DNA from 3 places in the Oceanobacillus sp. E9 genome. Region 2 is predicted to be linked to each of the others. Evidence: riboswitches for the same ligand, from Rfam matches in the RefSeq annotation. Region 2 holds a riboswitch; each other region holds the start of a gene.
The links. Region 2 has a riboswitch for preQ1 ahead of AQ616_RS07600 (6-pyruvoyl trahydropterin synthase family protein). Riboswitches for the same ligand answer to the same signal wherever they lie in the genome.
Positions count from the first base shown of each region.

Region 1: another riboswitch for preQ1. It lies ahead of queF (preQ(1) synthase); the one in region 2 lies ahead of AQ616_RS07600 (6-pyruvoyl trahydropterin synthase family protein).
Region 3: another riboswitch for preQ1. It lies ahead of AQ616_RS14725 (QueT transporter family protein); the one in region 2 lies ahead of AQ616_RS07600 (6-pyruvoyl trahydropterin synthase family protein).

Region 1 covers NZ_LSNA01000005.1:101,907-104,181, forward strand. Annotated here, with positions in the region: gene AQ616_RS04205 (SDR family NAD(P)-dependent oxidoreductase) at 104-871, shown strand; PreQ1 riboswitch class I at 946-992, shown strand; gene queF (preQ(1) synthase) at 1,059-1,556, shown strand; gene AQ616_RS04215 (queuosine precursor transporter) at 1,606-2,241, shown strand.
Region 2 covers NZ_LSNA01000006.1:128,687-130,961, reverse strand. Annotated here, with positions in the region: gene queE (7-carboxy-7-deazaguanine synthase QueE) at 1-552, opposite strand, end outside; gene AQ616_RS07600 (6-pyruvoyl trahydropterin synthase family protein) at 549-986, opposite strand; PreQ1 riboswitch class I at 1,180-1,227, opposite strand; gene hxlR (transcriptional activator HxlR) at 1,455-1,829, shown strand; gene hxlA (3-hexulose-6-phosphate synthase) at 2,000-2,275, shown strand, end outside.
Region 3 covers NZ_LSNA01000008.1:212,971-215,245, reverse strand. Annotated here, with positions in the region: gene AQ616_RS14730 (DUF3891 family protein) at 1-487, opposite strand, end outside; gene AQ616_RS14725 (QueT transporter family protein) at 559-1,041, opposite strand; PreQ1 riboswitch class I at 1,050-1,094, opposite strand; gene AQ616_RS14720 (hypothetical protein) at 1,421-1,615, opposite strand; gene AQ616_RS14715 (VOC family protein) at 2,000-2,275, shown strand, end outside.

The sequences.
Region 1 (2,275 bases), on a different contig from region 2:
AAAGAATATTTTTAATTAATATTAATTGGATACTTAATAAGCATATTGTATTCGAATTAGTTAAAACTATAATAAAATCTAGTTTGTTAAAGGAGTTAAAGATATGTTCAAAGATAAAGTTGTATTAATTACCGGAGGTGCCGGAGGGATAGGTTTAGAGGCGGCAAAAGCATATGCTCGTGAAGGAGCAAAATTGGCACTAGTAGATCTTAAAAATGAAGCATTAGAGAAGGCTGCTAATGAAATTGATACTCAAGAAATTCTATTGATTACAGCAAATGTTGGAAAAGAAGAAGATGTACAAAATTATGTGGGTAGAACAAAAGAAAAATATGGAATGATAGACATATTTATTAATAATGCAGGAATCAATGGTCAATTTAATAACATCACAGAACAAACAAAAGAGAATTTTAGTAATGTATTTGACGTTAATGTTATGGGTGTATTTTTTGGAATGAAGTATGTACTACAAGTAATGAAAGAACAAAAATCTGGTGTAGTTATTAACACTGCGTCTAATGGTGGATTATTAGGAGCTCCTGGTATGAGTGCATATGTTGCTTCTAAACATGCTGTAATTGGATTAAATAAAACAGCGGCACTAGAAATGGCGGAGTATGGTGTACGCGTCAATGCGGTTGCACCTTCAGGAGTTAACACAGAAATGATGCGAAGTATTGAGAAGAATGCAATGGGTGATAAGGCAGAAGAAGCTAGAGCTCAATTCGAAGCATCTGTACCGATGAATCGTTATGCGACAGCTGAGGAGATAGCGAACCTTATGTTATTCTTATCTTCAGATAAAGCTTCATTTATTAGTGGTTCCTATTATCGAATCGATGGTGGTCAAGGGGCGACATCCGTATAAGTAAGATGAAAATATTAAGATTGACATAAACACTAATAATACTTATAATCATTGTTTGTACACCAAACATAATTTTGGTAGAGGTTCTTAGCTTCAACCCTCTATAAAAAACTAAGGACAAACAATGATTATTCAAGTCATGTTCCTTAGGGGCATGGCTTTTTTTATGGAAAAGGAGGTAATAATTATGGCAGGTAGAGATGAAAATGAACTTCAGGATGTTCAGTTATTAGGAAGTCAAGGAACTACATATAATTTTAATTATACACCGGAAGTGTTAGAGGTTTTTGAGAACAAACATCCACTACGTGACTACTTTGTTAAATTTAATTGTCCAGAATTCACTACGTTATGTCCAAAAACAAATCAGCCTGATTTTGGAACGATTTATATTAGTTATATTCCAGATATTAAAATGGTAGAGAGTAAATCATTGAAATTGTATTTGTTTAGTTTTAGGAATCACGGGGATTTCCATGAGGACTGTATAAATATTATTATGAATGATTTGATTGATCTAATGAATCCAAGATACATAGAGGTTCGAGGGAAATTTACTCCACGTGGTGGTATTTCTATTGATCCATATTGTAATTATGGTAGACCAGGAACAAAATTTGAGAAAATGGCGGACCAACGACTTATCCAACATGATATGTATCCAGAAAATATAGATAATCGATAGAGGGGAAAAGTAAGATCCTCTAACCTAATATAAAGGGGAAGAGGACAGGATGTATATTTATTTTAGTGCAATCTTTGTAGGTTTGTTATTGCTATCAAATATTCTTTCAGTAAAGTTATTTGAAATGGGAAGTTTTATACTTCCAAGTGCTGCTATCGTTTATGTTATTACATACTTAATGACAGATGTTATTGGTGAGGTTTATGGTAAGGCTGCAGCAAGAAAAACGGTGCTAGCTGGGTTTCTGACACAAATAATTGCTATGGTATTTATCTACATTTCTATACAATTACCACCGGCTCCAGATTTTCATGCACAAGCCGAATTTGAACAAATCTTAGGTGGAAGCTTTCGACTTATATTTGCTAGCTTAACTTCTTATGTAATAAGTCAAAATTTAAGTGTGTCTATATTTCATTGGTTTAAACATAAGCATGGTAAGAAAAAATTATGGTTACGAAATAATTTAGCAACAATGTCAAGTCAATTCATAGACACTGTATTATTTATTACGATTGCATTTTTGGGGATAGTACCCACAAACGTACTGCTAGGTATGATCGTTTCGCAATATATTTGGAAATGTCTAGTCGCATTATTGGATACTCCATTTGCTTATATTTTGGTTAAATGGACTAGAAAATACGAGGGCAACAGTCCAGACCATGTGATAAAGCCTTCTTAATTTACTTCAAGTCATGTATTCATAGCTTGTATTT
Region 2 (2,275 bases):
TAGAAATAATGTAACAGATGGATATCTTTCATGTATTTGTTCTGCGTAGGCCAAATCCTCTTCATCAAAAATAACGACTTTCAAACTAAAATGTCCATCTTGTTCCTTATGTAATCTCTCAATAATGTAATCAAGCGTAGTAAAATTAGTTTTCATTCCTGAACTTGGTGGCTTAGGAGATAATGTTAGATCATCTATTTTTGTAAACCAATTTTGCCATCTACTTCCCTGTGTTTCCAGAGCGACTTCTATTTGGTGTTGATGCAATAAATCGACCAAACTATCTATTTGCTTCAATAATCCAGGGTTTCCACCTGAAATCGTTACGTGGCCAAATTTGTTGCCTCCTACTTCTTTTAAAGAATCAAAAATTTCTGCTGGTTCCAACATTTGAATCGAGTCTTTTTCCGATCCATCCCATGTAAATTTAGAATCACACCAAGAACAGGAATAATCACAGCCTGCAGTACGCACAAACATCGTTTTTCTGCCAATGACCATACCTTCCCCTTGAATAGTAGGACCGAATATTTCTAAAACAGGAATCTTCATGTTGATTTCTCCCCTCTCGGACGATAGATACAGTAACTAGTAGGAGTTTCTCGTAAATAAACCTGTATACATTTCGGTTTATTTTGCAAACCATCTAAATAATCCTGAATGATTTCATAAATTTTACGAGAGACTACTTCTGTGGTTGGAAAGTCAATTGCTTGTTCATCTGAAAAAGCAGAATCATGATTGATTACTCCATGATCAAAGCGTTTATGAATCAAATCCTTAATCTGTTTAAAATTTACTAAAAATCCAGTTTCATCGAGTTCATCTCCAACAACTGTTATATTTGTAAAATACGTGTGTCCATGCATTTGTTGACACTTACCTGCTTGATCTTGTGGAATATAATGAGCTGCTGAAAAATGAAAATCCTTATTAAGTTCATAAGCATACGAATGGGGGATAACAGGATATATTTGTTGCATCATTTCAATCTCCCCCTTATTTGTTGAACAATAGAAACTTTCGGCTTTTTAAACATATTATTTCCCCTCTCTTTTCCTCAAATATGAATCCATCCCATATAAAAAAGAAGAAGAAAATAATGTTTGCTGATGAGTGACCGTTTTACTTTCACAGTCCATACAATCAAAAAAAACAACACAAAGAAGCGTGTTGTTTATCTCCTTAGTTTTTTATAGAGGGATTTAAATCGCGAACCTCTCCTACAATACTGCAGTGTTCTATTTAATTCACAACGTTAGATTAACATATTTCCGCTTGAAAATATAGGTAAGTTTACTTTGATTTTAATAGTTTTACCAATGTTCTATACTTTGAATATTTTATTTTATGAACATTTAAATAATTCCTCTTATTTGATGCACACAAATATAAACGATATAATTTTTTACAATCGTTCAGATAGCTATCGTTATTTTGAAAGGAGAAAAAGCATGGGACATGTTTGCAATAGAGATTTCAACTGTGAAAAAGAATTAACATTAGCAGTAATTGGCGGTAAGTGGAAAATGCTAATTCTTTGGTATTTAGGAAAAGAAGGTACGAAGCGATTTAACGAGTTGAAATCACTCATGCCTAATATTACCCAGCGTATGCTCGTAAATCAGCTTCGAGAATTAGAATCTGACTTTATTGTTCATCGTGAAGTTTATCCCGTCGTACCTCCGAAAGTAGAATATTCGCTGACGGAACGAGGAGAAACATTAATGCCGATATTAGAAGCAATGTATGATTGGGGTAAAGATTACAAAGATTTTTTAGAAGACCATCTAGATCGTTCTAAAGAAAATTCAACGAATAACACATAATCAACCATGTACAAATGTATATGGTTTTTTATTTGCAACAAATAATCCTGATTTTTACAGTATACTTTTTGTCACTATATGAGTTAAAAGTGCGTACTTCCGTTCATGATAGTTAGAACTTATAATGGACATCATACTTTAAAGTTAACCAAAGAAAGGAAGAGTTCAATATGAAATTACAACTAGCATTAGATCTTGTCAACATTCCAGAAGCAATCGAATTAGTAAAGGAAGTTGAATCATATATTGACATCGTAGAAATTGGCACACCCGTCGTTATTAATGAAGGACTTAAAGCAGTTAAAGAAATGAAGGCTGCTTTCCCGAACTTAACGGTATTAGCTGATCTCAAAATTATGGATGCAGCTGGATATGAAGTAAGTCAAGCTTCTCAAGCAGGAGCTGATATTATTACAATTCTTGGTACAGCCGAAGATCAATCGATC
Region 3 (2,275 bases), on a different contig from region 2:
AAGCAAATAATGAAAGATTATCTGAAATTTGGAGCAGTCCGTAATGAAATTCAAACAAACGTTTGTTGAAATTCGGAAGTGTCCCTATGATACGTTCTTGTCTTGTTTCTTCATGTTCAACAAAAGCTTGTGCTTCAAGAGAAGTATTATTAGCTAAAAATCTTTTGTAATGTTCACTACACAGTAATGCAGCGTATAAATCCACTTTTTCTACTTCATTAATTCCATACTTATATAATACGGTTTTAGGTACATTAGGGAAATCGGCAAATGTATAAGGTTGATTGGTGACATCATTCCAAAATGGTTGGCGATCAAATTCTTTCCACCCCAAATCATGTTGGTAAGCAGCATAAAGAACAGAATTTCTCCATTCTTTACCTTGAAAGTGATCCAAATTCCAATTATCGAGTATATCTCCTGATATTTGAGCATGATCATCTTGTGTTATTAATATCAATTCATCTTCTCTTTCTCTAACAATCATTTTGTCCCATCCTCTCTTAAATGGTAGACTTTCAAAAAAGAACCTTAGACTTGTCTAAGGTTCTTTTTACTTTATATGAGCTTATCAAAACGTAGTCGCTTGTGCAAAGCATAGAATAATGGAATACCGATTAATAGTACACCAAATTCTCCAATTGCAGTTGTTAACCAAGTAAACCAAAAAGGAAGTTCTAGTGCAAGGTTCAATGCAAACGCAATGATAAACATATTAAACGTAAATACAATCGTATTTAGAAATAAGAGCGTTAATTTGTCCTTAATATATTTAGATAAGATAATAATAATTCCTAGTGAAATAACAGAGTGAGCAACCCCGAATACGAGGTCATACCAACCAAGTGGTGAATTAAGATTAACGATAAACACTCCAATTACAATTCCAAAGAAATAACGCTTATCAAATACGACTAAATGATTAAACATTTCTGAAATGCGAAATTGTATATTTGTAAAACCGAATGGTGCAATAGCTATAGAGACAACGACATATAAAGCCGCTATTAAGCCATTAATTACTAACGTTTTTACGTTCATATTTAATTGTCCTCCTAGTTTTTTTGCGTGGGATGGTTACGAACCACGTTAAACCTAAATTATGATAACAGTGTTTATCTAGATTTGTAAATAGTATTGTGTAAAATTTGTGTAAAAAGCATTCATAGATTCTCAAAAAACTAATTGCATTGTTTATTACTTTTTGTCCCTTACTAAATTTATAATAGTTGGACAAATATCTATATGAGGAGGGTTGATAAGTTATAGTAATATTTTTGCTAACATAATGTTTTCCCTACTAATTATGTTTTTTTTCGTACATGTATAATCTACATTTTTCTCGTAATTAACGATGAAAACTCTACTAAATCTCCATTAAAAAGAAGCGTGTTTAGGAACACGCTTTTTTAACTTCTTCTTATTTTTCTTTTATACTATAAATAACGTAGGCAATGATTCCGCTGGCAAAACCTAGTATAATTCCTATAGTTATTGACAAGAGTAAGTTTAATTGAAAGACAATGCCTAAAATGATACCGATAATACAACCTAATACCATACATAAAGGCATCACAATAGTCATGAGGTTATTAGCATTTTTTGAATTATCCATATCAAAACTCCTTAAAGCAAACTTCAAATAGTAACTTTTTCAGTTATTCATAAAATTCTAATATAAATTTACATCTTAGACAACCATTAATACAATAGTTGTAATGAACTATATTTGACAAAATTTCATTTAATTACTTATAATCGGTCAAAATGCATATAATCATTATAATTTAGTAAATAATATTTCTAACGGATTGTTAAGTATAGTAAAATTAATTTGATATTTAATAAAGTAGAAGTAGGAAAACTAGCTTCTACGATTTTTTCACGATTCTGTACTTTTGGTTGAGATAGGTTAGGCAATAGTAACTTGTAACTTTTTTTAAAGAAAGTGTGCTTTCTTACCCCTCTCTACGATAAAAAAATAAAAGGAGTGATAAAAATGACTGGAGTAGAAATTGATTTAGTAGTATCAGATAGCTTAAAAGCATTGGAGTATTACGAGAAGATATTTGATATTGAGCGAGTCGAGGTTTCAAAATTCTCGAAGGGTGAGAACGAGGTTATTTTCAGTCTCTATGGAGTACGTTTTCATATGCTGGATGAAAATCCAAAATTTGAATTAATAGCTCCAAGCCAAGATGATCCTAAAACGATATGGTTTAATGTATTAGTTCCTGACATTAATGACACATACACTAAGGCGATGGAACTGGGA